Regions from separate parts of the Nonomuraea bangladeshensis genome, predicted to be linked through region 2. Evidence: riboswitches for the same ligand, from Rfam matches in the RefSeq annotation. Region 2 holds a riboswitch; the other holds the start of a gene.

Region 1 (14,629 bases), on a different contig from region 2:
GCGGATGGCGATCATGGCGTCGGCGAACCGGTCGAGCTCGCCGAGGTCCTCGCTCTCGGTGGGCTCGATCATGAGCGTCCCGGCCACCGGGAACGACATGGTCGGCGCGTGGAAGCCGTAGTCGATGAGGCGCTTGGCCACGTCGTCCACGGTGACGCCGGTCTCCTTGGTGATCTGCCGCAGGTCGACGATGCACTCGTGCGCGACCAGCCCGCCGCGCCCGGTGTAGAGCACCGGGTAGTGCGGCGCCAGCCGCCTGGCCAGGTAGTTGGCCGACAGGATGGCCTGCTCGGTGGCGGCGGTGAGGCCGTCGGCGCCCATCATCCTGATGTAGGCCCACGAGATCGGCAGGATGCCCGCCGAGCCGTGCGGGGCGGCCGAGACCGGCCCGACCAGGGAGCCGTCCTTCAGCGGGTGGCCGGGCAGGTAGGCGGCCAGGTGGCCGCGGACCGCGACGGGGCCGACGCCGGGGCCGCCGCCGCCGTGCGGGATGCAGAAGGTCTTGTGCAGGTTGAGGTGGGACACGTCGGCCCCGAACTCGCCCGGCTTGGCCAGCCCGACCAGGGCGTTGAGGTTGGCGCCGTCCACGTAGACCTGGCCGCCGGCCTCGTGCACCTTGGCGCAGACCTCGGTGATGCTCTCCTCGTACACCCCGTGGGTGGACGGGTAGGTGACCATGATCGCGGCGAGCGCGTCGCGGTGCTTGGCGATCTTGGCGTCGAGGTCGGCGAGGTCCACGTTGCCGTCGGCGTCGCAGGCGACGACCACGACCCGCATGCCGGCCATGACGGCGCTGGCGGCGTTGGTGCCGTGCGCCGAGGACGGGATGAGGCAGACGTCGCGGCCTTCCTGGCCCTTGTCCCGGTGGTAGGCGCGGATGGCCAGCAGCCCGGCGAACTCGCCCTGCGAGCCGGCGTTGGGCTGCAGGGACACCGCGTCGTAGCCGGTGACCTCGGCGAGCCAGCGCTCCAGCGTTCCGATCAGCTCCAGGTAGCCCTCGGCCTGCTCGACCGGCGCGTACGGGTGCACGCCCGCGAACTCCGGCCAGGTGATGGGCTCCATCTCGGTGCTGGCGTTGAGCTTCATCGTGCAGGAGCCGAGCGGGATCATCGACCGGTCGAGCGCGATGTCCTTGTCCTGGAGCCGGCGCAGGTAGCGCAGCATCGCGGTCTCGGAGCGGTGGCTGTGGAAGACCGGGTGGGTGAGGTAGCCGGACTCGCGCAGCAGCTCGGCGGGCAGCGCGTCGGCGGTGGCCTCGACGCCGGCGTCCCGCTCGGGCACGCCGAACGCGGCCTGCACGGCGCGCAGCTCGGCCGTGCCGGTCTTCTCGTCGCAGGCGACCGAGACGTGGTCGTCGTCGGCCCGCCACAGGTTGACGCCGCGCTCGGCGGCCGCGGCGACCACCTCGGAGGCCCGGCCGGGCACCCGGACGAGCACGGTGTCGAAGAACGCCTCGTGCACGACCTCCAGCCCGCCCGCGCGCAGGCTCTCGGCGAGCGCGGCGGCGTGCCGGTGGGCGCGCAGCGCGATGCGGCGCAGGCCCTCGGGGCCGTGGTAGACGGCGTACATGCCGGCGATGACGGCCAGCAGCACCTGCGCGGTGCAGATGTTGCTGGTGGCCTTCTCGCGGCGGATGTGCTGCTCGCGGGTCTGCAGGGCGAGCCGGTAGGCGGGGTCGCCGTCGGCGTCCACGGACACGCCGACCAGGCGGCCGGGGAGCTGGCGCTGCAGGCCCTCGCGGACGGACATGTAGGCGGCGTGCGGCCCGCCGAAGCCGAGCGGCACGCCGAAACGCTGGGAGGAGCCGATCGCGATGTCGGCGCCGAGCTCGCCCGGCGCGGCCACGAGGGTGAGCGCGAGCAGGTCGGCGGCGGCCACGACGAGCGCCCCGGCCTCGTGCGCGGCGTCGGCCACGGCGCGGAAGTCGCGCAGCCGCCCGGAGGCGCCCGGGTACTGGACGAGCACGCCGAAGCACTCGGGCAGCTCACCGCCGTCGAGCGGGTGCTCGACGAGCTCGATGCCGAGCGGCTCGGCGCGGGTGGCGAGCACCCGCTTGGTCTGCGGCAGGGCGTCGGCGTCGACCACGAACACGTGGCTCTTGGAGCGGCCGGCGCGCCGGGCGAGGGTCATGGCCTCGGCGGCGGCGGTGGCCTCGTCCAGCAGGGACGCGCCGGCGACGGGCAGGCCGGTCAGGTCGGAGACGACCGTCTGGAAGTTGAGCAGCGCCTCCAGCCGCCCCTGCGAGATCTCCGGCTGGTACGGCGTGTACGCGGTGTACCAGCCCGGGTTCTCCAGCAGGTTGCGGCGGATGACCGCGGGCGTGATCGTGTCGTGGTAACCGAGGCCGATCATGGAGGTGAGCACCCGGTTGCGGCCGGCCAGGGCGCGCAGCTCGGCGATCGCCTCGCTCTCACTGACGGCGGCGGGCAGCGTGAGCCGGTCCTTGGCCCGGATGGCCTCGGGGACCGCCACGGCCACCAGGTCGGCGACGGACTCGAAGCCGACGGCCTCCAGCATGCGCTGCTGGTCGGCCTCGGACGGGCCGATGTGGCGGCCGGCGAACGGCGGCTCGGACAGGGACGTCGGCGCGGACGGCGGCGGGGACGCCGGCAGGGACTCTGACAGGGCGGTCATGGACGGTGCCTCCCGAGGCTTATGGAGACCGGCGCCGGGGCGCGGGCGGATGCCGGATCTCCCCCTCTGTCAGCGCGGGCGTCACCGCGACCTGAGAGCTTCGCCTCGCGAGGAGGCTTGCACCGTCGGTGAGGCGCGCCTGGCGGGCGTGCCTGCTTTCCAGAGTTGCCTCACCCGAGCGGTACCGGTTGCCTGAGAGATTCCGGGGAGGGTTGCTCCTTCGGCGCCCCGGGACCAGGCGGTGCCGGGGACTCTCCCGCACGGGGTCGTCAGCCTTACCCGTCCTAGGGTACTACTCCGGACGTTACGGGCGAATTACTACCCTAGCCGTCGGGCACGGCGGCGCTGGGCGAGCTCGTCAGCGGGGTGGTCGGCCGGGACGTTGTCCTCGACCGCCGCGCGTTCCCCCGGCAGCTCCGCGAGGCTTCCCTCGACCTCACGCCAGACCCGGCCGAGCGCGATGCCGAACACGCCCTGGCCGCCCTGGAGGAGGTCTATCACCTCGTCGGCCGAGGTGCACTCGTAGACGCTGACGCCGTCGCTCATGAGCGTGATCTGCGCGAGGTCGGCGACCCCGCGGTTGCGCAGGTGCTGCACGGCCGTGCGGATCTGCTGCAGCGACACCCCGGTGTCGAGGAGCCGCTTGACGACCTTGAGCACCAGGATGTCGCGGAAGCTGTAGAGCCGCTGGGAGCCCGAGCCGTGCGCGGCGCGGATGGTCGGCTCCACCAGGCCCGTGCGCGCCCAGTAGTCGAGCTGCCTGTAGGTGATGCCGGCCGCCGCGCAGGCGGTGGGCCCGCGGTAACCGATGTCGTCCGGCAGTGCCGCCGGACGCTCGTCGAAGAGCAGCCCCTGCTCCCCGGCACGCTGCCGCGCGTCCTCGCGCCGCACCGGATCTTCCTGGCCGGCCGTCTTTCCCTCGCCGCTGCTGACCGCCACGCGGACCTCCGGCTTTCTCTCATCCCGCGGCCCGATCTGGGGGTTCATATAGGGCGACCGCGGGTTTCACTTGCACCGTAGGACCGTCACCATGCTCAGTCAACGATCCGGCTCGGCGCGTCGTGAAGCGTAAATGCACCGAAATACCTACCCCGCCCTGCCGAAGTCCTCGGGAGTGATCGTGTCAAGGAACTCCCTGAACTTCTCCACCTCGTCCTCCTGGTCGTCCGGGATGACCACGCCGGCCTCCTGGACCACCTCCTCACTGGCGAAGATGCGCGCTCCGGTGCGCAGGGCGAGCGCGATGGAGTCGGACGGGCGCGCGCTCACCTCGACGCCGTTGGAGAACACCAGGTCGGCGAAGAAGATGCCGTCGCGCAGCGCGACGATGTTGACCGCGCGCAGGCCGACGCCCAGCGCGCTCAGCACGTCGCGGAACAGGTCGTGGGTGAGCGGCCGCGGCGGAGGCTCCTCCGCCTGGGCGAGGGCGATGGCCGTCGCCTCGGTCATCCCGATCCAGATAGGAAGGAACCGCTCCCCGTGTGCCTCCTTGAGCAAGACGATCGGTTGATTTGTGGGCATTTCGACTCTTACGCCCACGACCTCCATCTGCAACACGGGCTGCTCCGTATTCCTGACCGGTGACCCGGCACAGCTCTTGGTTCGTCGCTTCTGCTGACTGGCTACTTCATTTCAACGTAACACCCGGAAGGCCCCGATTGCTCCCCGGCCACCATCCGGGGTCTCCTCACCGCCCCAGGACCGAACGTACCCCTGTGCGGACCAACGACGCGTGCAGGTCGAGCAGGAGGTTGGACAGCTCCCGCGCGGTCTCCTCGGCCTCGCCGATGGCGCCCGGGGCGCGGCGTTTCAGCACCGGCGCGACGCTCTGCTCGACCAGGCCGCACTCGCGCTCGGCGGCGGCCTTGACCGCGCGCAGGTGCCGGGCGCCGAGACCGAAGCGGGCCAGCGCGCCGACGGTGCGGGCGATCTTGAGCGCCTCCTCGTCGTAGCGGCGGGCGACCGGGGTCAGCAGGCCGTAGTCCTCGCACTCGGCGAGGGTCTCCTCGTCGATGCCGGCGGCCTCCAGCAGCTCGGCGCGGCCGAGCCTGACCTCCTGCTTGTCGGGCAGGGCCCGGGGGCGGCCGAAGCTCTCGGCCATGCGGTCCTTGATGACCCGCAGCGGCAGGTAGTGGTCGCGCTGCTCGGTGAGGATGAAGCGGAGCTGCTCGACGTGCAGGTGCGTGAACTTGCGAAAGCCGGAGGGGCTGCGCTCGGGCTCGATGAGCCCTTCGCCCTCCAAGAACCTGATCTTGGAGATCGTCACATCGGGGAACTCGCCCTGCAGCAGGGCGAGCACCTCCCCGATGCTCATGTGCGAGCGGGCCGCCTGGGAAGTCATGCGCTGTGGTTGCCCCGCATGAGGAAGACCAGCCGGAATTTGCCGATCTGCACCTCGTCGCCGGAGTGCAGTGGAACCTCCTCGATCCGCTCGCGGTTGACGTAGGTGCCGTTGAGGCTGCCCACGTCGCGGACGGAGAACTGGCCGCCGCGGTGACGGTAGAACTCCACGTGGCGGCGCGAGACGGTGATGTCGTCGAGGAAGATGTCGCTCTCCGGGTGGCGCCCGGTCGTGGTGAGCTCCTTGTCCAACCGGAAGCGGCTGCCCTGGTTGGGGCCCCTGGTCACCGTGAGCAACGCCGTGCCGGGCGGGAGCTGCTCCACCAGCGCCCGCTCCTGCAGGAGCATGTCGCCTGTCTCAGCCTCGTACGCCTCGATTCCCGCCACGGAGATCGTCGAAGTGGTGTCCCCTGCGACCTCGTGTCTGGTCAGCGGTGACCCGCAGCGGGAACAGAAACGGGCATCCTCGGGGTTGGCGTGCCCGCACTGCGTGCAGTAGACGCTCGGCATCGATCGGCTCGGCCTCCTACCGCGAAGACGCGGCGACGGTGCTCAGGACGCGCCTCGCTTCGCTTTCTTCAAGTTTGCGAATGCCGCAACATACGCTGATCAGCGGCAAAGGTCAACTCGGGGCGCTGGACGGTGGTTTGGACGCAGACAAAGTTACCGCCGCTTCCGCCCCGTGGTCCATGCCGCCGCGCGTTTCTACATTACGATCTTGCGGCGGCCGGCGCGCACCCGGCAACCGTGGTTTCCGCCACTTTCGTACCGTTCACGCACCGCTCACTCTCCGTGACACTCATGGCCGCCGGGTCAGCCGGCGGCCTGTTCCACCACCCGCGCCCACCGCTCCAGGAGCGCCTGGGCGCCGTCCATGTCCGCCGCCTCGGCCCACAGGTCGGTGACGGGCTCGGTGGCGGCGGGCAGCACCAGCACCCAGCTCCCGTCGTCGCGGGCCACCCGCACCCCGTCGGTGGTGTCCACGCGGTAGCCCGCGGGCTCGGCCTCGGCGGCCTCGATGACCGAGCGCATGACCGCGCCCTTGGCCGCCCACGGCGTCGGCACCGTCCTGCGCAGCAGCCTGACCTCGGGGATCCTCGCGTCGATCTGGCTGAGCGAGAGCCGGGTACGGGCGACCAGCCCGAGCAGGCGCATGAACGCGGCCAGCCCGTCGATGGCCGGGCTGAACTCCGGCACCACGAACCCGCCCCGCCCGTCCGCCGCGAAGATCATGTCGGGGCCGGCGACGGCCGCGGTGAGGGCGTCCAGCGAGGTGGAGGTCCACTGCACCTGCACGCCGTGGAAGCGGCACACCTGCTCGGCGACCCGGGTGGTGGTGACCGGCAGCGCCACCCGGCCGCCCCTGCGCTCGGCGGCGACCAGGTCGAGCACGACGAGCAGGGCGCGTTCCTCGTCGATGAGCTGGCCCATCTCGTCCACCAGGGCGATGCGCTCGCCGACCGGGTCGAAGCGCACGCCGAAGGCCGCCCGCGAGGAGCTGACCAGCTCCGACAGCCGTTGCAGGTCGCGGCGGCGCTCGGCCAGCGTCTCGGTGGGCGAGACGTCGTCGAGGCGGGCGTTGACGGTGAGCACGTCCACGCCGACCCGGCCGAGCAGGGTGGGCAGCACCAGCGAGGAGGTGCCGCCCGCGCAGTCCACGACGACCTTCATGTCGCGTACGTCGCCGACGCCGACGTGGCGCAGCAGCTCGTGGGTGTAGTCCTCGATCGCCCGGGAAGGATGCGTCAGCTCGGCGATCTCGCCGGGGAAGGCGCGGCGGAACTCCTGGCGGGAGAAGACCCGCTCCAGCTTGCGCTGCGCGCCGGGGGCGAGGTCGGCGCCGCGGGCGTCCATGAGGACGATGTCCACGCTCTGCGGGTCGCCGGGCGTGGTGCGCAGCGCGATGCCGCCGGCGGCGCCCTCCCTGCCGGTGTGGAAGCGGGCCACCGGCAGCGGGGCCGCCTCCAGGTCGAGGACGTTGATCGCCCCTGCGGTGAGCGCGCCGTTGACCGCCCGCTTGAGCGCGCGGGCGGCGAGCGAGCAGTCGCGGGCGGTGACGACGTACTCGCCCTTCTTCAGGGTGGTGGCGTAGGCGCTGGCCAGGCGGACGCACAGCTCGGCGGTGATCTCGACGTTGACCAGGCCGCTCACGCCCCGGGGGCCGAACAGGCTGCGCTGGCCGCGCGACTCCCAGATGACGCTGGTGTTGACGACCGCGCCGGCCTCGATGGTCTTGAACGGGTAGACCCTGACGCCGCTGGAGACGTACGCCTCGGACTCGATGACGCACTCGTCGCCGATGACCGCGTTCTCCTCGATGCGGGCGCCGGTCATGACGTCGGTGCTCTTGCCGACCACGCAGCCGCGTAAGTGGGCGCCGGGGCCCAGGTAGACGTTGTCGTGGACGATCGCGCGGTGCAGGAAGGCGCCCTCGCGGACCACGACGTTGCTGCCGAGCACGGTGTACTCGCGCAGCTCGGCGCCCGCCTCGACCTTGGCGTAGTCGCCGATGAGCAGCGGGCCCTTGAGCACGGCGTCGGGGTCGACCGAGGCCGACTCGGCGACCCAGACGCCGGGCGAGAGCTCGAAGCCGCCGAGGTCCAGCTCGACCCGGCCGGACAGGGCGTCGGCGTGGGCCTTGAGATAGCTGTCGTGGGTGCCGACGTCCTCCCAGTAGCCGTCGGCGACGTAGCCGTAGATGGCGGCGCCCTGCTCCAGCAGGGCGGGGAAGACGTCGCTCGACCAGTCGACGGGCTCGCCGGTGGCGACGGCGTCGAGGATCTCGGGCTCCATGACGTAGATGCCGGTGTTGACGGTGTCGGAGAAGACCTGGCCCCAGGTGGGCTTCTCCAGGAAGCGCTGCACGCGCCCGCCCTCGTCGACGATGATGATCCCGAATTCGAGGGGGTTGGGGACGCGCTTGAGCCCGATGGTGACAAGTGCCGAATTTTCCCGATGAAAACGGATCATTTCGGATAAATCGATGTCCGTGAGGGCGTCGCCGCTGATCACCAGGAACCGGTCGTCGCGCAGGCGGTCGGCGGCGTTCTTGACGCTGCCGGCGGTGCCGAGAGGGACGTCCTCGGTGGCGTACTCCAGGTGCATGCCCAGCTCGTCGCCGTCGCCGAAGTAGTTGCGCACCAGCGCCGCCAGGAACTGCACGGTCACCACGGTCTCGGTGATGCCGTGCCGTTTGAGCAGGCGCAGGACGTGCTCCATGATCGGGCGGTTGACCACCGGCAGGAGGGGTTTGGGCTGGTTGGCGGTCATCGGCCGCAGCCGCGTGCCCTCCCCGCCCGCCATGACGACCGCCTTCACCCGCTCACTCCTTCTTGGCCGAGGTCACGAGCCGGCGCACCTGCACCACGTACAGCAGTCCGGCCCACCAGTACAGGCCCGTTCCCCAGAGGGCGAAGGCCCAGCCGACGATCCGGGCTATATCGGCATACCACCCGGAGTGGGAGGCAAGGAAGAGGAGGGGGAAGGCGTACATGAGGTTGAACATCGCGGCCTTGCCCAGGAAATGCACCTGAAGTGCCCGGTAGCCGTGCCTGCGGAGGACGGGGAAGGAACACGCGACGAAGACTTCGCGCGCCAGGATGACCAGCACCAGCCACCACGGGATCACCTCGCGCAGCAGCAGCGCCAGGATCGTGGCGAAGACGTAGAGCTTGTCGGCGGCCGGGTCGATGAGCCGGCCGAGCTTGCTGGTCTGGTTGAACGCCCGGGCGATCTTTCCGTCGAGCCAGTCGGTGAAGCCCGCGACGGCGAGGATCCCGATGGCCCACCCGTCCGCCTGCGGCACGAGGACCAGCCACAGGAACACGGGCACGCCGAGGAGGCGCAGGAAGCTCAGCAGGTTGGGAACCGTCCAGATCCGGTCCTCGGCGGAAGTTTCGCTCACGCAGCAGACCCTACTGATTGCGCCGAACTCCCGCGCAGCCGGTCGGGCCCGGCCCCGTGGTCCGCCGTCAGGCGCGCTGGAAGGAGTGCGTACGGCCGACCTCGGCGAAGCCGAGCCGGGCGTAGAAGTCCTTCGGCCAGTCGGCCGCGTCGGCGACCAGGAAGATCAGCTCGGCGCCGGCCGCCTCGGCGAGCAGCGCGCTCAGCAGCGCGCGGGCGTGACCCCTGCCGCGATGCTCCTCGGCCGTCCAGACGTCCTCGATCTGGGCGACGCCGCCGTGCAGGTAGAGGTCGGCGCGGGCGGCGAGCTCGCCGCCGGGGGCGCGCACGCCGCGGAAGAGCACCCGGTCGGCGCCCGCCACGCGGTTCTCCACGCGCCTGGCCAGCGCCTCGACCACCTCCTCGCCCGCCTCGGGCAGGCTGCGGCGCCAGTCGCGGCGCAGCACCTCCATCAGCTCGGCCGTCTCCAGGGGCTCGGCCGGGGGCGGGTCCTCGGGGACGGCGCCGCGGAAGGCCATGACGAGGTGGACCTCGTGGGCGTAGCCGGCGCGGGCGAAGGCGGGCGCGAACGTCTCGCCGAGGCGGTCGTCGGCGACCGTCACCAGCCGGTGGGCGTGGCCGGTCAGGACCTCGTCGGCGGCCCGCAGCACCTCGTCCGGCTCGGCGGGCTCCCACACGAGGAGGCGGTTGTCGTCGTAGGAGCCGGGGTAACGCTCGTCGAGCACGGCCACCCCGCCGGGCACGGGCACCTCGCGCGGCGCCCGGCGGCGGGCGAAGCCGCGCAGGAACGCGAGCGCGCGGGCCAGGTCGGCCGCGTCGCTCTCGCGCCGTAAGGCGGCCAGGTGGGCGACGTCGTCCATCACACCCGCCACGCCAGGAACGCGGGCCATGCCCGCCATGTCAGGAAGGCGGGCCATGCCCGCCGTGCCGGGACCGCGGGCCGTGCCCGCCGTGCCGGGAGCGCGGGCCGTGCCCGCCACGTCGGGCGTGAGCGGTCAGCCGGCACTGCGCACGGCCTTGAGGAACGCCTCGATGAGGGCCGGGTCCTTCACCCCGGGCGCGGTCTCGACGCCGCTCGACACGTCGACCCCCCACGGGTCGGCGGCGGCGATCGCCTCGGCCACGTTGTCCGGGGACAGGCCACCGGCCAGCAGCCAGCGCCCCGACGGCCGGCCTCGCACGGCCGCCCAGTCCCACGGCTGCCCGGAGCCGGCGTGCGGGGCGTCGACCAGGAGAAGGTCCTCGTCGTAGGCGCCGCAGCGCAGGTCGGCCTCCGAGTCGACGGCGCGGACCAGGGTGGGGCCGAGGTCGCGCAGCGCGAGGAAGTCGGCGTGCGGGTGACGGCCGTGGAGCTGGATCGCCCGCACGCCGGAGGTCAGCGCCGCCGCCCGGACCGTCTCCGGGTCCTCGCCGCGGAAGACGCCGACGGTCAGGACGTGCCCGGGCACCGCCGCGGCCAGCTCGGCGGCGCGCTCGGGCGTGACCCGGCGCGGGCTGCGGGTCATGACGAACCCGATGGCGTCGGCCCCCGCCTCGACGGCGGCGGCCACGTGGGCGGGCTCGCTCAGGCCGCAGATCTTGACGTACACACCCACGACATTAGCGGCGCCGGGCGGCTGCCGGCGACCACGACCAGAACAGCAGCGCGAGGATCAGCCCGAACAGCATCACCCCGTTGGGCAGGTGCGCCCCCAGGACCGCCCAGGTGAAGTGCTGGGCCATGCCGAGGACGAACAGCGCGAGGCTGGCCAGGGCGGGCCAGCCCGCGCCGCGGCCCGGCCGCCAGACCAGCACGGCCAGCACGATCTGCACCAGGGCGATGAGGTGGACCACCATCCCGGCCATCACGTGCGTCTCGGCCAGGGACTCGGTCTCGACCGCCTGCCCGGCGAACGAGGCCGCGACCAGCAGCGCGGCGGCCTGGGCGATGATCGCCACGCGGAGCGCGTACAGCAGGCCGGCGGAGACCTGGCCGGCGGCCGGCCGGTTCATGACCGTGGTGCTCTCCATGTCAGAGGTCCTTTCGAAGCAAGGTTCGGTGCGGGACCTCATGGTGGCGACGCGCGGCTCGGGGCGTCGTCAGCCTGCGGGATGAGAGCCGGTCCGCCCCGCGGCGGAGCGGGCGGGAGCGCAGGTCAGGAACCCCGGCGGACGGGGCGGAAGGCGGCGTCCACCAGGCCCGCGCGGTGGGCGACCACGGCGGCCTGGATGCGGTTGCGCAGCCCCAGCTTGTCCATCGCGGCGGCGATGTGAGTCTTGACCGTGGTCACGCCGACGTGCAGCTCCTCGGCGATCTCGGCGTTGGACAGGCCGGTGCCGACCAGGGCGAGCACCTCCAGCTCGCGCTCGGTCAGCCCGGCGGGCACCGGGGCGGCGGCCTGCTCCTCGGCGGCGAGGAAGCGTTCGACGACGCGGCGCAGCACGGACGGCGCGAGCAGCTGCTCCCCCGTGGCGGCCCGGCGCACGGCGTCCACCATCCGCTCCGGCTCGTCGTCCTTGACCAGGAACCCGACCGCTCCGGCGCGGAGGGCGGCGTGCACGTTGGCGTCCTCGGCGAACGTGGTCAGCACGACGATCCTGATGCCCGGCCGCGCGGCCAGCACCCGCTTGATCGCCTCCAGCCCGTCCACGCGGGGCATGCGCAGGTCCATGAGGATGACGTCGGGCAGGTGCCGTTCGGCCAGGCGGACCGCCTCGGCGCCGTCCTCGGCCTCCCCGACGACCTCCATGTCGCCCGCGGCCTGCAGCAGCATGCGCACGCCCGCGCGGACCAGCGCCTGGTCGTCGGCCACCAGGACGCGGATCACGTGGCGCTCCTCGCGGGCAGGCTCGCGGCCAGCAGCCAGCCGCCCTCGCCGTCGGGGCCGGCGCTGAGGGTGCCGCCGAGCGCGCGCACCCGTTCGCGCATGCCGGCCAGGCCGCGGCCGGAGGACGGCAGGCGTTCGATGACGGTGGGCGGGGGGCCGTTGCGGATCTCCACCGACAGCCCCTCCCCTTCTGGGGCGACGCTGACGCTGACCCGGGTGCCGGGGCCGGCGTGTTTGAGCACGTTCGTGAGTCCTTCCTGGACGATGCGCGCCGCCGAGGCGCGGGCGGTGAGCGGGGCCTGGTCGGTGGCGGGGTCGAGGTGGAGGTCCACGACGAGGCCGGCGGCGGCCATGCGCTCGGCCGACTCGCGTACGACGTCGGTGGGGTCGGCCAGCAGGTGCGGCTGACGCTCGGGCTCGCGCAGCAGGTCGAGCAGGTCACGCAGGTCCTGCAGCACCTGGTGTCCGGTCTCGCGGATGTCGCTGAGCGCGTCGGCGACCGGGCCGTCGGGGGCGGTGTAGCGGGCGGCGCTGGCCCGCAGCACCATGGCGCCGACGTGGTGGGCGACGATGTCGTGGACGTCGCGGGCGATGCGTTCGCGCTCGGCGAGCTGGTCGGCCCGCACCTGGGCGACGGCCGCGCGGGCCGCCTCCTCGGCGCGCAGCCGCTCGGCGGCCGCGGCGGCCTGCCGCATGCCGAGGTAGCGGCCGATGGCGATGGGCGTGGCGACCAGCATCATGAGCACGCCGACGCGGAACGGCGTGACCTCGGTGCCCTCGCCGACGACGGCGATGGCGGTCAGCATGCAGCCGGCCGCGTAGGCCGCCACCAGCCACGCCGCCGACGCCACCCGCATGGCGAACACGCCGACGGAGATGAGCGTGAGGATCACGCAGGTGTTGACGGCCTCGTTGAGATAGGTGTCGGCGCACACCAGCAGCACGCCCTGGCCGAGCAGGACCAGGCCGGGCAGCCTCCTCGCCACCCCCAGCGACAGGCCGCCCACCACGGCCAGCAGCCCGACCACCCAGACGGGCTGGCTGCCGGAATGCCAGGTCGTCCAGGTGCTCAGCACGGTGATGGCCACGCCCCCGGCGGCCAGCAGCGCGTCCGGGGTGACGTCGCGCTCCTCCAGCGGCCCGGCCGAGCCGCGCAGGTACGCGCCCAGCACGGCGGGCACGACCGGCAGCAGCACCGAGTACATCCAGCTGTTGACCGTGAGCGCGATGCCGGGATCGGCGATGTTGACCGCGGTCGCGGCGACGGCGGCGGCCGCCGCGACCACCGTGCCGCGCCGCCCGGAGCGGAACCCGGCCACGCCGACCGCGACGCAGAGGAGGATCTGCGCGGTGTTGGAGGTGTACGAGCCGAGCTGGTCGGTGATGACGAGCAGCGCGGCGAGGTAGAGGGTGACCGGCACCGGCCGGCTGCGGACGAACCCCATGGGCAGGCCGGCCAGCAGCCCCATCGGCAGGTTCGCCTCGGCCGGCAGGTAGGTCGTGTCGCCCGCGTGAGCGGTGGTGAACAGGTCCAGTGCCACTCCCGAAACCGCCAGGAGGACATCCAGCGGCACACCGCGCCAACGCATGCACTCACGCTATCCGCACACCGTGAACCGCTGATCCTCCGGTCGAAGGATGCCGCCTCCTCCTACTGGCCGCAGGTACGCCCGGTGGGTGGAGCGGTGTAGAGGGATCTTGGCCGTACTTTCGTCGCATGTCCAACGACACCGCACTTTTCCTCGGCCAGTTCCTGCGCTCCCCCGCCGTGATCGGCGCGGTCGCCCCCAGCTCGCGGCGGCTGGCCGCGGCCGTCTGCGCGCCGGTGCCCGAGCGCGGCGAGCCCACGGTCGTCGAGCTCGGGCCGGGCACGGGGCCCTTCACGGAGGAGATCCAGCAGCGGCTGGGCGGGCGCGGTCACCATCTGGCGGTGGAGCTGAACGCGCCGATGGCGAAGCTGCTCGCCGCGCGGTTCCCCCTGGTGGACGTGGCGCACGCGGACGCGGCCCGGCTGGGCGAGCTGCTGCGGGAGCGGGGGCTGAGGCAGGCGGACGTGGTGGTCAGCGGGCTGCCGTGGGCGGCCTTCCCCGAACAGGCCCAGCGGGACCTGCTGGGGGCGGTGACGGCGGCGATAGGGCAGGGCGCCGCGTTCACGACCTTCTCCTACATCCACGCGATCCCGCTCAGCTCGGCGCGGCGGTTCCGCGCGCTGCTGGCGGAGCGGTTCGAGGAGGTCGTGCCGGGCCGGACGGTGTGGCGCAACGCCCCGCCGGCGTTCGTCTTCCACGCCCGGCGGCCCCGGGCGTGACCCGCCCGGGGCGCACCGGGTGGGGGGCGGGCGCACCCGAGGCGGAGGAAGCTCTGGCTCAACCACCTCACGCCACAGGTGCTCACCCGCGCGGTGCGCCCGGGTGCCGATCGACCCCGCCTGCCCTCGCCTCGCCGATCACGCACGGGCCCTGACGTGATCGCCGCGGGCGGGCCCGCCGGCAGGATCCTCGGCGCCGTCCCGCGGGGCGCCATCGCCTCGGCGGCGCCGGCCCCGGGTCGCCCCGGTCTCCGTGTGCGCGCAACCCCCTTCTTCGTCGTCCCGCACGCGGCCGGCGGCCCGCCGCCTTCCCGGCCCGTCCGCCGGGGCGGCGTTCTCGACCTCGCCGGACGGTCCGTCATTGATCTGCGCCTACCCGGAGCGGGCGGAAGCACACGCCCCTCCGTCAGCTCCCCGTGTCAGCCGAACGCCGGCGGGCGCTTCTCGCGCAGCGCGCGGACGCCTTCGGCGACGTCGGGGCCGGTGAAACCGAGGAACTCCATGGCCAGCGAGGCGTCGAAGGACGGTCCGGCCAGGCGCAGCCAGTTGTTGAGCGCGTACTTGGTCAGCCTGATCGCCTCCTGCGCGCCGGAGGCGAGCCGGACGGCGAGCTCCATGGCCCGCTCGTGCACCTGGT
Region 2 (14,629 bases):
GATGCGGTCGGCGCCGGTGGCGTTCTCGTCCACGACGAAGCCGCCGCCGACCGAGAAGTAGACCTTCTCCCGCACGGTTCCGCCGTCCGCGTCGTAGGCGGTGAAGCGCATGCCGTTGGGGTGCTCGGGGAGGGAGATCTTGCGTTCGAAGACGAGATCCTCGCCCACGACGAACGGGATCTCGCGGCGGCCGTAGAGATGGACGGTGCCGGAGGCGCGCATGGCGGTCAGGCGCTCGTCGACGGTGTCGACGTCCACCAGCTCCGGCTTCTCCCCGGACAGGCCCAGCAGGACGGCCTTGTCGCTGCCGTGGCCCTTGCCGGTCAGGCCGAGCGAGCCGTACAGGATGGCCTCGACGCGGGCCACCCGCTCCAGCAGGCCGTCCTCGTGCAGGCCCCGGGCGAACTTGTGCGCGGCCGCCATCGGGCCGCCCGTGTGCGAGCTGGAGGGCCCGATGCCGATCTTGAAGAGGTCGAAGACGCTGATCGCCATTGATGTGCGCCCTTCATGGGACGGAAGCCGGGGCCCGGGCGGGGCCCCGGCGGGGAAATCAGGACTCGCCGGAGGTGAGGGCGGTGTACTCCTCGGCAGAAAGCAGGTCCTCGGGCTCGCCCTCGATGCGCACCCGGAACATCCACCCTTCCCCGTAGGGGTCGCTGTTCACCAGGGCCGGGGTGTCGGCCACGTTCTGGTTGACCTCGACCACCTCGCCGCCCACGGGCGAGTAGATCTCGCTGACGGACTTGGTGGACTCCACCTCGCCGATCGAGTCGCCGGCCGCGACGCTCGCGCCGACCTCGGGGAGCTGCACGTAGACGACCTCACCCAGGGCCTCGACGGCGAAATCGGTGATGCCCACGGTGACGGTCAGGCCGTCGTCCAGCCCGGCCACCCACTCGTGTTCCTTGGTGTAGCTCAGCTCGTCAGGGATGTTGCTCACTTCTTCCTCCTGTAAAAGGGCAGCTCTACGAGGTCCACGGGTTCTTGGCTGCCCCGGATGTCCACTGCCAGGCCTTCACTCGCGCCGGTGTCGACGTAGGCCATCGCGATGGGCTTGCCCAGGGTGTGGGAAGGCGCGCCGCTGGTGACCTCGCCGACGACGGCGCCGTCCTGCGTCACCGGGTAGCCGTGCCGCGGCACCCGGCGGCCCCGCGCGACCAGGCCGACGAGGCGGCGTCCCGGCTGGTCGTCCTTGACCGCCTCCAGCGCCGCTCGTCCGACGAAATCGCCGGGCTTGTCGAATTTCACCACTCTGCCCAGTCCCGCGTCGAACGGGGTCAGCTCCGCGCCGAGCTCGTTGCCGTACAGCGGCATGCCGGCCTCCAGCCGGAGCGTGTCGCGGGCGGACAGGCCCGCGGGCGCGAGCCCGTACGGCTCCCCGGCGGCGGTGAGCGCGTTCCAGAGCGGCACGGCGTCCTGGTTGGCGACGAAGAGCTCGAAGCCGTCCTCGCCGGTGTAGCCGGTGCGGGCGATCAGCGCCTCGCGGCCGTCGACCAGGCCGGGCAGGCCGGCGTAGTACTTGAGCCCGGCGAGGTCGGCGTCGGTCAGCGTGGCCAGGATCTCCTGCGCGCGGGGGCCCTGGACGGCGATGAGCGCGTAGCGGTCGGAGCGGTCCTCGACCGCCGCGTCGTACGCCTTGGCCCGCTCCTGGAGCTCCTGGGCGACCTTCTGGTAGTTCGAGGCGTTGGCGACGACCATGAACTCCTCGTCACCGAGCCGGTAGACGATGAGGTCGTCGAGCACCCCGCCCCGCTCGTCGACGATCATGGTGTACCTGGCCCGGCCGGTGGCGAGCGCGGACAGGTGGCCGACCAGCGCGTAGTCCAGCGCCTCGGCGGCCTGCGGGCCGGTCACGAAGATCTCGCCCATGTGGGAGAGGTCGAACAGCCCGGCCGCCTCGCGCACGGCCTTGTGCTCGGCGGACTCGCTGCCGTACCGGAGGGGCATGAGCCAGCCGGCGAAGTCGGTGAGGGTGGCGCCCAGGCTCTCGTGGACGTCGCGTAGCGGTGTCGGTCGGGACATGTGTCGCACCTCAGGACAGGAGTGGATGCCAGCATCCTCCCCCTCTGTCATCGATGCCTGAGAGCTTCGCCCGATTTTTGCCGGACTTTCACCTTCGGCGAGGCCAAGAGCCTGCTTTCCAGAGGCCACCTCGTCCGTGCGGTCCTTTGCCTTGAGAGGTTCGCGGGGAGGGCTTGCTCCTTCAGGGACCCTGACCGGCTGTCAGAGTGCTCTCCCGCACGGTTTCGACGGTGATGTCCGCCAGCCTAGTGGGGGTACGGGGCATTTGTCGCCTACGGGTCTCAGCAGGCCGCGACCAGCGCCTCGAACAGCGCGCCGTCCTCGGCCTCCTCCGGATGCCACTGCACGGCCATCGCGAACGCCGCCCCCTCCAGCTCCACCGCCTCGACCGTGCCGTCCTCGGCGGTCGCGGTCACGGTCAGGCCGGGGGCGAGCCGGTCCACGGCCTGGTGGTGGTAGTGCGGGACCGTCACCGGCTCCGTGCCGAGCGCCTTGGCCAGGCGGCTGCCGGGCACCGGCGTCACCGGCAGATGGCCGAACACGCCCGGCCCCGGCGCGTGCCCCGTGTGCCCCGCCACGTCCGGCAGGTGCTGGTGGAGGGTGCCGCCGAGAGCCACGTTGAGCACCTGAAGGCCACGGCAGACCCCCAGGTACGGCAGCCCGGCGTCCAGCGCCCCCGCCAGCAGCGCGAACTCCGCCTCGTCGCGGAAAGCGCGGACGTAGCCGGTGCGCTCGTGCGGCCGGGCGCCGTACCTGGCCGGGTCGATGTCGCCGCCGCCGGCCAGGACGAGCCCGTCGAGACCGCGCAGCGCCCCGGCGGGCTCGCCGGCCGGCGGCAGCACGACGGGCTGGCCGCCGGCCCGCACGACCTGCTCGACGTACAGGTACGGCAGCAGCGCCACGGTCACGTCCGTCCAGACCGTGAACGTGGCGGGCTCCACGTAGGAGGTGATCCCGATCAACGGGCGACGCACGACGGACCCCCTAGAGCGGCGTCACGTAGGCGCCGCTGATGCCGCCGTCCACCAGGAACTGGCTGGCCGTGATGAAGGAGGAGTCGTCACTGGCCAGGAAGGCGACGGCCGCCGCGATCTCCGACGCCTCGGCGAAGCGCCCGAGCGGCACGTGCACCAGCCGCCGCTGCGCCCGCTCCGGGTCCTTGGCGAACAGCTCCTGGAGCAGCGGCGTGTTCACCGGTCCGGGGCAGAGCGCGTTGACCCTGATGCCCTCGCGGGCGAACTGCACGCCGAGCTCCCGCGACATCGCCAGCACCCCGCCCTTGGAGGCGGTGTAGGAGATCTGCGAGGTCGCCGAGCCCATCACGGCCACGAACGACGCGGTGTTGATGATCGAGCCCTTGCCCTGCCGCCGCATGTACGGGATCGCGTGCTTGCAGCACAGGTAGACGCTGGTGAGGTTGACCTCCTGGACCCGGCGCCAGGCGTCGAGCCCGGTCTCCAGGATGGAGTCGTCGTCGGGCGGCGAGATGCCGGCGTTGTTGAAGGCGACGTCCACACTGCCGTAGGTCTCGTGCGCCGTGGCGAACACCCGCTCGACGTCGTCCTCGCGGGTCACGTCCGCCTCGACGAACAGGCCGCCGACCTCGTCCGCGGCCTTGACGCCCGCCGCCGCGTCGATGTCCACGCAGACGACCCGCGCCCCCTCCTCGGCGAACCTGCGGGCCGTGGCGAGCCCGATGCCGCTGCCCGCGCCGGTGATGACCGCGACCCGATCCTGCAACCGCTGCACTTGCTCACTCCCAGGAGATGAAGACGTTCTTGGTCTCGGTGAACGCCGCGAGGGCGTCCGGGCCGAGCTCCCGGCCGAGGCCGGACTGCTTGAAACCGCCGAACGGGGTCCAGTAGCGGACCGACGAGTTCGAGTTGACCGACAGCGCGCCCGACTCGACCGCGCGCGCCACGCGCAGCGCCCGCCCGACGTCGCGGGTCCAGATCGAGCCGCTCAGCCCGTACGGCGTGTCGTTGGCGACGCGGATCGCGTCGGCCTCGTCCGTGAAGCGGGCCACCGACACGACGGGACCGAAGATCTCCTCGGTGAACGCGGGATCGGTCACCTCGGGCGTCAGCACGGTGGCGGGGAACCAGTAGCCCTTGCCCGCCGGGCACTCGCCCTGGAGCCAGGGGTCGGAGACGAACCCGCGGACCCGTTCCCGGTGCTCGGCGCTGATCAGCGGGCCCATCTCGGTGGCCTCGTCGAGCGGGTCGCCGACCCGGACGGCGCGTACGGCGGGGGCGAGCAGCGCCATGAACTCGTCGTACACCTCGGCCTGCACCAGCAGCCGGGAGCGGGCGCAGCAGTCCTGGCCGGCGTTGTCGAACACCGCGTACGGCGCCGCCGCGGCCGCTTTGGCGAGGTCGGCGTCGGCGAAGACGATGTTCGCCGACTTGCCGCCCAGCTCCAGCGTCACCCGCTTGACCTGGGCCGCCGCCTTGGCCGCGATCTCCTTGCCGACCTCGGTCGAGCCGGTGAACACGATCTTGGCGACGTGCGGGTGCTCCACCAGCCGGGCCCCCGCGACCTCCCCTGCCCCAGGCAGCACCTGGAGCACCCCCTCGGGGAGGCCCGCCGCCAGGGCCAGCTCGGCCAGCCGCAGCGCGGTCAGCGGGGTCTGCTCCGCGGGCTTGACGACGACGGTGTTGCCCGCGGCCAGCGCGGGGGCCACGCCCCACGACAGGATGAGCATGGGGAAGTTCCACGGCACAATCACGCCCACCACGCCCAGCGGCTCCTGGAAGGTGACGTCCACGCCGCCGGGCACCGGGATCTGCTTGCCGTGGTTGCGCTCGGGCGCGGCGGCGTAGAAGTGCAGCACGTCGCGGACCGCGCCGGCCTCCCAGCGGGCGTTGCCGATGGTGTGCCCGGCGTTGTCCACCTCCAGCCTGGCCAGTTCCTCGGCGTGCTCGCCCACCAGGTCGGCGAAGCGCCGCAGCAGCCGCGCCCGGTCGCCGGGTGCCACCGCGCGCCAGGACGGGTACGCCTTCCTGGCACGCTCCACGGCCCGGTCGACCTCGGCCGCGTCGGCGAACTCGACGTCGGTGATGACGTCCTCCGTCGCCGGATTGACGATCTTCATGCTCACATCCGTTCGAAACCGCGGAACAGCTCCCAGTCGGTCACCGCCGCGTCGTAGGCGGCCAGCTCCACCCGCGCGTTGTTCGCGTAGTGCCCGACCACGTCCTCGCCGAACGCCTCACGCGCCGGCTTCGACCCCTCGAACAGGGCCAGCGCGTCGCGCAGCGTCGCCGGCACGGTGTCGGCGCCGGAGTCGTAGGCGTTGCCCGCGTACGGGTCCTCCAGCGCCAGCTCGCCGTCGATGCCGTGCAGCCCGGCCGCGACCAGCGCGGCGACCGCGAGGTACGGGTTGACGTCGCCGCCCGGCACCCGGTTCTCGATGCGCAGCGAGAGCCCGTGGCCGACCAGGCGCAGCGCGCACGTCCGGTTGTCCAGGCCCCACTTGACGGCCGTCGGCGCGAAGCTGCCGGGGACGAAGCGCTTGTAGGAGTTGACGTTGGGGGCGAGCAGGAGGGTCAGCTCGCGCAGGCAGGCGAGCTGGCCGGCGATGAAGCGGGCGCCGAGCCGCGACAGGCCGTGCGGCCCCTCGCCGGCCATCACCGGCTCGCCGCTCGTGGAGCGGAGCGAGATGTGGATGTGGCAGGAGTTGCCCTCGCGCTGGTTCGGCTTGGCCATGAAGGTGATCGCCCGGCCCTCCTGGGCGGCGATCTCCTTGGCGCCGTTCTTGTAGATCGCGTGGTTGTCGCAGGTCCTGAGCGCCTCGTCGTAGCGGAAGGCGATCTCGTGCTGGCCCAGGTTGCACTCGCCCTTGGCGGACTCGACGTACATGCCGGCGCCCTCCATGTCGCGCCTGATGCGGCGCAGCAGGGGCTCGACGCGGGCGGTGCCGAGGAGCGAGTAGTCCACGTTGTAGAGGTTGGCGGGGGTGAGATCGCGGTAGGCGCGTTTCCAGGCGTCCTCGTAGGAGTGGTCGTAGACGACGAACTCCAGCTCGGTCCCGACGTAGGCGACCAGGTCCCGCTCGGCCAGGCGGGCGAGCTGGCGGCGCAGGATCTGGCGGGGCGAGGCGGTCACGTCGCCGCCGTCCTCCCAGGCCAGGTCCGCCATCAGCATCGCGGTCCCCTCCTGCCAGGGCACCCGGCGCAGGGTCGCGAGATCCGGCTTCATGACGAAGTCGCCGTAGCCCCGGTCCCAGGACGACATGGCGTAGCCGGAGACCGTGTTCATGTCGACGTCCACGGCGAGCAGGTAGTTGCAGCCCTCGGAGCCGTGGTGCAGCACCTCGTCCAGGAAGTAACGCGCCGAGAGCCGCTTGCCCTGCAACCTGCCCTGCATGTCGGCGATGGCGAGGAGCACCGTGTCGATCCGGCCCGCGCTCACCTCGTCGCGCAGCTCGTCCACGCTCAGGAAGCCTTCGTGCACGTTCAGGTCGCTCCGATCTGGCCTGAGGCGCTTTCCCGTTGATTGGGCTAGTCTCAGACCATTGATGTGCATGGTGGATCGTCTGTCAAGACCCGAGGACATGTTGGACGAGTCGGCGCGACTGATGACGGTGCTGCGCCCGGTCCGGGCCGGCAACGCCTTCGAGGAGACCGTGGAACGGCTGCTCCAGGCCATCAAGCTGGGCGTGGTGCCGCCGGGCGGCAAGCTGCCCCCGGAGCGCGAGCTCGCCGTGCGGCTCGGCATCAGCCGGGTCACCCTGCGTGAGGCGATCCGCGCCCTGTCCGACGCCGGCTACCTCGACGTGCGCAGGGGCCGCTACGGCGGCGCGTTCGTCACCTACGAGCCGCCCGCCCCCGACGCCCGCGAGCTGCGCCAGGCCGTCGCCGAGATGGGCCACGACGACCTCGCCGACGCCCTGACCTTCCGCCTGGCCGTCGAGTGCGGCGCCGCCCAGGTGCTGGCCGGCATGGAGCTCGCCGGCGAGCGGCGCGCCCTGCTCCTGCGTCGGCTCGCCGAGCTCAACGAGGCGTCACTGGAGGACTACCGCCGCCTCGACACGGCCTTCCACCTGTCCATCGCCGAGCTGACCGGCTCTGCGCTGCTCGCCACGGCCTGCGCCGACGCCCGCTCCCGGGTCAGCGACCTGCTCAACGCCATCCCGATGCTCCAGGTCAACCTGGACCACGCCGCCGTCCAGCACCGGGCCATCGTGGACGCCATCCTCGCGGGCGACCCCGAAGCGGCCCGCCGCGCCATGACCGAGCACCTGGAGGGCACGGCCGCGTTGCTGCGGGCGTTCCTGGCATGACGGAAGACGCGTCACGGTAGGGGCGATCGCCTCGTACCATCGTTTTAAGGTTATGGGGGATTGGTTTCAGCACACCATCGTCGCCACGGGACGGCTCTCGCTGTTCTGTTTCTTCGTCATGCTCATCGTGGCGTTCATCGCGACCCGCATCAACGTCCGGCTGATCAGGGCCAAGGTCGGCTGGTTCCGTGACGTCAACGTGGGCGAGATGCACATCCACCACGTCGTCTTCGGCGTCGTGCTGATGCTCGTCGGCGGCGTCACGCAGATCGTCCTCGCGCCCACCTCGCAGGTCGGGCACGCGGTGGCGGCGGGCGTCTTCGGGGTCGGCTCGGCGCTGGTCCTGGACGAGTTCGCGCTGATCCTGCACCTGCACGACGTGTACTGGGAGGAGGAGGGGCGGACCTCGGTGGACGCGGTCTTCATCGCGGTCGCCGTCACCGGCCTGCTGCTCATCGGCCTCCGGCCGCTCACCTGGGACTACGGGACGCCTCTCGTCAATCCGGCCGTGCTCATCGTGGGCAACCTGGTGCTGGCCGTGATCACCCTGCTCAAGGGGAAGATCTGGACCGGCATGGCCGGGCTGTTCGTGCCGCCCATGCTGCTGGTGGGCGCGATCCGGCTGGCCCGGCCGGGGTCGCCGTGGGCGCGCTGGGTCTTCGCCCGGCGCTCGCCGCGCAAGATGGCGCGGGCCCTGCGCAGGGAGGAGAAGTGGCGGCGGCCGGCGATCCGGGCCAAGATCGCCTTCCAGGAGTTCCTGTCCGGGCGGCACGACCTGCCGTCCACGCGACGCGCACGCCGGCGCACGTGAACGCGGACGAGATCGGGCTCGCGGTGCGGGCGCTGCACGAGCGCGGCCACGCGGGCGACCTCGTCGAGGTCGCCGCCGCACGCCCCCTCTGCTCCTTCCGAGAGCTGGAAAGCCTCGGCAGGCGGCACCTCGAATCCTTCTCCGTGCACGAGCTGGCCGACCGGCTGGAGTTCGCCGAGCTCATCGCCGACGAGGAGTTCGAGGCGTACGGGCTGGACGAGGAGGGCGTGCGGGCGGTCCGGCGCTTCGCCAGGGAGTGGCTGGAGGACATCAGGCTGCGCCGGGCCGACGACGGCGACGTGGACTACGACGCCGAGGACGTCCCCGGCGTCGACTGATCCACCGGGGTGAGCAGGGGCCGCTTGGCGGTGCGGCCGTCGCCCGAGGAACGGCCGCGCAGGCGCCGGCCGATCCACGGCCCCGCGAACGCGCCCAGCCAGCGGGCCTGCTCCGCCGCCGTCCGCCAGGCCGGCACCGCCGGCAGGAGCGGGAACGGGTCCATCCACGTGCCGTCGCTGCCCGGCAGCTCCAGGGCGTGGGCCACGGAGGCGGCGATGCGGGCGTGCCCCTCCGGGCTGGCGTGCAGCCGGTCGGGGCTCCACATCCGGGCGTCCTCGACGAACCGCATCCCGAAGGTGTCCACCAGCGTCACCCCGTGCCGGGCGGCGGCGTCCCTGATCCGCGCGTTCAGCGCGAGGACGCGCGGCAGCAGCGGACGGGCCAGCGGCATGATCGCGCCGATGTCGGGGAAGGTCACGCTGACCACCCGGGCCCCGGCGGCGGTCAGGGCCGCGAACATCTCCTCCAGCGCCTGCGCCACCCGCGCGGGGTCGAAGCCCGGCCGGATGATGTCGTTCATGCCGGCCATGACCGTGGCCAGGTCGGGCCGCAGCGCGAGGGCGGCCGGCAACTGCTCGTCGCGGATCTGGCCGGCCAGCCTGCCCCGGACGGCGAGGTTGGCGTAGCGCAGCTCCGGGTTCGCGCCGGCCAGGATCTCGGCCAGGCGGTCGGCCCAGCCGCGGTGGCCGCGCAGGTCGTCGCCGTCGCCGAGCCCCTCGGTCTGGCTGTCGCCGAGGGCGACGTAACGGGCGTACATCAGGGCTGCTCCTTCCTGACGCGGGCGGCGCGCTCCTCCAGCGCGCGGGCGGTGTCGAGAGACCAGTCGCGGATCTCCCGCTCCAGCCTGCAGCCCGCCAGGCACGAGAGGTAGGGCCCGACGCGCTCGCCCTCGCGCAGGAACGTCTCCTCGTCCAGGTCGCCGCGGAAGTGCAGCAGCGTGCGCTCGAACAGGGCCAGCTTGGCGGCGGCCGCCGCGGCCCGCTCGCGGAGCTGGGCGATGACGGGGGCGGGGTCGAGGGCGTCCACGGCGTGCACCCGCACCACCAGGTCGTCGCGGAGCAGCAGCGGCTTGGGCGGGGCGGCGGCGAAGGCGGCCAGCTCGTCGAGGCCGGCGCCGGTGACGCTGAACACCCGCTTGTTGGGGCGGCCCCGCTGGACGACCTCGCGGCCCGCCACCAGGCCGTCGGCCTCCAGCTTGGCCAGCTCGGCGTAGAGCTGCTGGGGGGAGGCGTACCAGAAGTCGGCGACGCCGACGTCGAAGATCTTGGTGAGCTGGTAGCCGCTGTGCTCGCCGCTGAGGAGGGCGGCGAGGACGGCATGGCGGAGGGCCATCGTCACTCATGCCCATGAGTAGTCATGGGCATGACTATAGGCAGGGCGGGCGCGTGACGCTAGGGCAGGGCGGGGACGGCGGGCGGGTCGTTGGTCCAGCCGACCTTCACCAGGGTCTCGGTGTGCTCCTTGCCCGGGACCTGCTTGCCGTCGTTCAGTGCCTTCTGCTCCCGCGACAGCAGCAGCATCGTGCCGGTGTCCACGATCAGCCTGGTCCTGGCCGAGGACTTGGTCTTCTTGTCCGCCCTGTCGATCAGGACCACGGCGCCGGATCTGCCCAGCGTGTCCTTCGCGAGGCCGTCCGCGCGGACGCCCGGCATCGTCAGCAGCGCCTGGTAGGCGGCGGCGCGGACCTCCTTCGTGACGGGAAGGGAGTGCAGGAGGTACGGCAGGGTCCCCGCGACCCAGCCGTCGAGGGCGTAGTCCGGCACGCGGCTGGCCTGGCCCGCCCTTCTGAGCCAGTCCTTCAGAACTGCCGGGTCCGCGGGCAGGCGCTGGACCTCGTCGTACGTCAGGTGCTGCCCCCCGAGGAAGAAGTAGTTCTGATCCCGTACGGGGCCCGTGCTGCCCTTGGCGGGCGCGGCGGACAGCTTCACGGTCTTGCCGTCGATCGACTCGCTCCACTTGGACGGGGAGCCGTCACGCTGCCACGCCTTCCTGTCCGCCGCGCTCTTCGGCAGCGCCCCGAGCTCCCGGTACCCGTACCACGTTTTGCCGTCGGGCGCCTGCCAGGTCTCCGAGACCCGCCGCTGGACCAGCGCGTAGGAATCCGATTTGGAGCCGAACCGCCAAGGGTGGGTGAGCGTCATCAGCGACCTGGAGTGCCAGTAGGCGCCCTCGGGCGGAGCCGCCGCGGCCGCCCCCGGCGCGCCCAGGAGGGCGGTGGCGCCCATGGCCAGGCCGACGCCCAGGGAGACCAGCGGCCGGATCGGCGCGGTCGCGAGCTTCATAGGGATCCTCCGTGAATTCGACGTGATGATCTCCAATACGCCTGGGACCGCCAGAACGTTGCCCGCGAGACTTTCTTCGCCGGCGGGCAACGCCGGGGACGGCCGGGGCGTATTAGGAGGCGTGAAATCGGACAGACAGCCATGAGCGGCGCGGAGCGCGACTTCAGCGCCTTCGTGGCCGCGCGTGCCACAAGTCTGCTGCGGGTCGCCTATCTCGCCTGCGGCGACGAGACAGAGGCCGAGGACCTGCTGCAGACGGCGCTGGAACGCACGTACAGGAGCTGGGACCGGGTGCGCTACGACAACCCCGAGCCCTACGTACGCCGCGTCATTGTCAACGCGGCCATCAGCCGCGCCCGCCGCCGGGCGATCCTCAGCATCATCCCGACGCACCGGCCGCCGGAGCGACCGGCCCGCGTCACCGACGTCGACCTGCGCCACGTGCTCATGGAGGCGCTGCGCGCCCTGCCGCCCCGGCAGCGCGCGGTGGTCGTCCTGCGGTACTGGGAGGACCTCAGCGAGGCGGAGACCGCCGAGGTGCTCGGGTGCTCGGTCGGCACCGTCAAGAGCCAGGCGTCGAAGGCCATGGCCAAGCTCCGTTCGGCGCTCGGCCGCGAAGCAGCGGAAGGAGTGATCAGGAATGCCCGCGCTTGAGGAGGAGCTCCGCCAGATCATGGCGGACGAGACCGCGAGACTGCACGCCGCGCCCGACCTGGCGGAGCGGGTCATGCGCGCCGCCGGCGGCAGGCGGACGAGGATCAGGGGCGTGGCGCTGGCCGCGACGGCCGCCGTCATCGCCGCCGCGCCCATCGGGTACGTGACCTTGGGTTCGACGGCCACGAGCGGCGAGCCCCCGGCGGTGGTGGAGCCCACGACCGCCACGACGCTGGAGCCGCCCGCCATCGACGACACCCCGCCGATCCCCTCCGACCCGCCGGAGCTCGGCGACCTGGGGGACGGGAAGGCGTTCAGGCACGTCAAGGTGGGATATCTGCCCGACGGGCTGAGATGGTCGCACTGGTCGGTGGACTTCGGCGACAGCTATTCGACTTCGTACAACTTCGACGGCGACAAGAACGGCTTCTACTGCGTCCAGATCTACATGTACGAGGACGCCGCCGTCCAGGAGCTCGACGAGCGGATCCAGCGGCTCCGCGACGAGGGCGACGGCGAGGAGGTGACCATCGGCGACCGCACCGGCTACCTCGTCGTCCAGGAGGTGGGCGAGGACGGCATGAAGGGCACCCCCACGCTCTTCCTCAGGATGGGCGACCGGCAGCGCGCCGAGATCATGTTCAGTCCCTCGTACGTCAAGGAGTTCTCCGGCGCCGAGGCCGTCGACGCCGAGCTGAGGAGGATCGCGGAAGGGCTCACCTCGACCCTGTGACCCGCTCAGAGCGCGACGGCCGAGCGGAGCGCGAGGCCCGCGCCGAGCAGCACGACCATCGCGGCGGTGCCCAGCGGGGCCAGGCCGGACACGCGGGCGGCCAGGCGTCCCGAGGCGGCCCGGCGTTCCAGGCGGTCCACCAGCTTGACCAGCAGGAGGCCGGTGACGGTGAGGGTGGCGGCCATGCCGACGCCGTACGCCGTCACCAGCGCGACGCCGAACCAGGTGCGGCCGAGGGCGATCGCGCCGAGCAGCACGATCAGCGCCGACGGGCTCGGCACCAGGCCGCCCGCCACCCCGAGCCCCACGAGCCCGGCCCGCCGCCCATGACCGTGCCCGTGCCCGTGTCCGTGTCCGTGCCCGTGTCCATGTCCGTGATCGTGTCCGTGCCCGTGCCCAGTGCGGGGGCGGCGGGCGTTCAGGAGGAGGCGGACACCGATGACGGCGATCAGCGCGCCGCCGGCCACTCCCAGCCAGGACAGCACCGTCTCCCCGGCGAGGGTGGTGAAGGCCGTCAGCGCCAGCCCCACCACCAGCACCCCGGCCGTGTGCGTGGCCGTCACGGTGGCCCCCACCACGACCGCGTCGCGCGGCCGGCCACGGCGTCCCGCCAGGTACGCCGCCATCACCGTCTTCCCGTGCCCGGGGATCAGCGCGTGCCCGGCCCCCAGCACCACGGCCAGCCCGACGGCGAGCAGCCCGAGCGGGAGCGTCAGCGCGTCCGAGCCGATCAGGCCGGTGAACGTCCGGTCCAGGGCGGCGAACGCCTCCCCGACGGGCCCGCCGGTCGCGAGGCCGCCGGGCGCGGTGCCGCTCCCGCCCGTGGCGGGCCCGCCCGCCGAGGCCGTGAACGTGGCCGTCCGCTGGTCGAGCGGGCCGGACAGCAGGTCCTCCGGGTAGGCGCGCAGCTCGTCGCTGACGCTCGCGGCCGGCACCGTGGAGCCGCTCAGCCGTACGCCGTCGCCCGCCGCGCTGATCTCCCGCCAGCCGATCCTGTCCTGCTCGAAGGCGTCGGTGAACTCCACCGGGCCCGAGGCCCGGACGGCGGCCGTGAGGCGGCAGGTCAGGCGGCTGGTCCGCAGCCCGCCCAGGCCGGGCGCGTACGCGAACCCGGCCTCCGACACCCGCCACGGCACCGCCGTCCCCGCCACGACCAGGCGTTGCGCGGCGGCCAGCGCGGCGCAGCGGCGGCCCGCGTAGCCGGCGTCCACGGCGGGACCGGCCTGCAGGGTCGGCAGCTCGGCCAGGTCGACGACGGCGAGGTTGCCGATCCCGCCGGGCGTGACCACCAGCCCGTTGTAGTGGTTGACGGTGAAGTTGCCCAGCGGGTGCGCCGCGGCCGGCCCCGCGAACAGCGCCGGCAGCAGCAGGCCCGCCAGCGCGGACAGCAGGACGAAGCGGATCACCCTGGAGCGGATCGCCTTCATGAGAGCCTCGCGAGGGACGGCAGGGACGGGTCGAAGCCGGGGTCCACGCGCGCGGGCCGGCCGAGGGCGCGCTCGATGCGGGCCCGGTGATAGCGGATGAGCGGGTTGTTCCAGCCGGTCGCGGTGGCCCGCTCCGCGTACTTCAGCGCCTCCTTCGGCTCACCGGCCCGGAACAGCGCCCAGGCGAGGGCGTCGGCGGCGACGAGGTTGGGGTGGCGGGCGTACTCGGCCCGCGCGTACCGGACGGCCCGCTCCGGGTCGCGGTGGTCGGCCTCGAACTCGGCCGCCGTCAGGTCGTCGCCCACCCCGGCCGCCGCGAGCAGCCGCCGCTGGGCGTCGAGCAGCGTCCAGTCCGGCCGCAGCCCGGCCTTGAGCTGGACCTCGCCCTGCTCGACCAGGTACTGGGGGAGCGGCAGGCGGGTGACGACCCGCTGGTAGAGGTCGAGCGCCTGGCGGAGGTCGCCGCCGAGCGCGCTCGCCCTGGCCTGGCCGGCGAGCGCCGGGGTGAAGGAGGGGTCGGCCTGGAGGGCGCGGGCGTACCAGCTCCTGGCGGTGGCGAGGTCGCCCGTGTGGAGGGCCAGCTCGCCCAGGTAGTGGCGGACGTAGGCGAGGTCGGCGGGCAGCCAGGCGTCCTCGTGCGCGTACTCCAGGTAGCGGCGGGCGCCCTCCTGGTCGCCGCGCAGCTCGGCCGCGTACGACGCGCGGGCGAACGCCGCCACCCCCGGCTGCAGCTCCAGCATCCGGTCCACGGCCCGCGCGGCCCCCTTCAGGTCGCCGAGCTGGGTGCGGGCGTCGGCCAGCACGCCGTGGGCCGCCGCGCTGTACGGGTTCGCCGCGACCGCCTTCCCCGCCAGCCGCGCCGCCTCGGCGAACTCGTGCCGGCCCGCGGCGAGGGCGGCGCGCGCGGTGAGCACGGCGTCGTCGTCGGGGGCCAGCCCGGTCGCGGTGCGGGCGGCGCCCTCCGCCTTGACGTAGTAGGAGGGATCGCCGGTGACGCGGGCCTGGTCGACGTACTGGGAGGCGAGCTCGGCCCAGCCCCGGTGGTCGCGGGGGAGGCGCTTGAGCCGTTCCTGGAGG

What was found. A riboswitch is a leader RNA that binds a small molecule or an ion and turns the genes downstream of it on or off. The one in region 2 is predicted to bind glycine.
Region 1: linked by a shared signal. The riboswitch ahead of gcvP (aminomethyl-transferring glycine dehydrogenase) and the one ahead of gcvT (glycine cleavage system aminomethyltransferase GcvT) in region 2 are both predicted to bind glycine.

The regions. Positions count from the first base shown of each region.
Region 1 covers NZ_BAAAMV010000002.1:662,089-676,717, reverse strand. The annotation lists gene gcvP (aminomethyl-transferring glycine dehydrogenase) at 1-2,634, opposite strand, end outside; glycine riboswitch at 2,804-2,903, opposite strand; gene ABD292_RS07240 (MerR family transcriptional regulator) at 2,953-3,573, opposite strand; gene ABD292_RS07235 (bifunctional nuclease family protein) at 3,721-4,191, opposite strand; gene ftsR (transcriptional regulator FtsR) at 4,322-4,975, opposite strand; gene ABD292_RS07225 (double zinc ribbon and FHA domain-containing protein) at 4,972-5,484, opposite strand; gene ABD292_RS07220 (sugar phosphate nucleotidyltransferase) at 5,788-8,292, opposite strand; gene clsA (cardiolipin synthase ClsA) at 8,297-8,878, opposite strand; gene ABD292_RS07210 (GNAT family N-acetyltransferase) at 8,946-9,857, opposite strand; gene ABD292_RS07205 (phosphoribosylanthranilate isomerase) at 9,873-10,466, opposite strand; gene ABD292_RS07200 (hypothetical protein) at 10,477-10,887, opposite strand; gene ABD292_RS07195 (response regulator) at 11,013-11,684, opposite strand; gene ABD292_RS07190 (sensor histidine kinase) at 11,681-13,273, opposite strand; gene ABD292_RS07185 (class I SAM-dependent methyltransferase) at 13,402-13,992, shown strand; gene ABD292_RS07180 (enoyl-CoA hydratase/isomerase family protein) at 14,412-14,629, opposite strand, start outside.
Region 2 covers NZ_BAAAMV010000006.1:82,014-96,642, reverse strand. The annotation lists gene ABD292_RS19965 (L-serine ammonia-lyase) at 1-492, opposite strand, end outside; gene gcvH (glycine cleavage system protein GcvH) at 551-940, opposite strand; gene gcvT (glycine cleavage system aminomethyltransferase GcvT) at 937-2,022, opposite strand; glycine riboswitch at 2,057-2,151, opposite strand; glycine riboswitch at 2,152-2,249, opposite strand; gene ABD292_RS19950 (gamma-glutamyl-gamma-aminobutyrate hydrolase family protein) at 2,304-2,996, opposite strand; gene ABD292_RS19945 (3-oxoacyl-ACP reductase) at 3,007-3,771, opposite strand; gene ABD292_RS19940 (aldehyde dehydrogenase family protein) at 3,776-5,116, opposite strand; gene ABD292_RS19935 (glutamine synthetase family protein) at 5,119-6,477, opposite strand; gene ABD292_RS19930 (FadR/GntR family transcriptional regulator) at 6,548-7,306, shown strand; gene ABD292_RS19925 (hypothetical protein) at 7,359-8,117, shown strand; gene ABD292_RS19920 (hypothetical protein) at 8,114-8,455, shown strand; gene ABD292_RS19915 (SGNH/GDSL hydrolase family protein) at 8,422-9,213, opposite strand; gene ABD292_RS19910 (PadR family transcriptional regulator) at 9,213-9,788, opposite strand; gene ABD292_RS19905 (hypothetical protein) at 9,848-10,738, opposite strand; gene ABD292_RS19900 (SigE family RNA polymerase sigma factor) at 10,880-11,392, shown strand; gene ABD292_RS19895 (hypothetical protein) at 11,379-12,125, shown strand; gene ABD292_RS19890 (nickel/cobalt transporter) at 12,131-13,552, opposite strand; gene ABD292_RS19885 (tetratricopeptide repeat protein) at 13,549-14,629, opposite strand, start outside.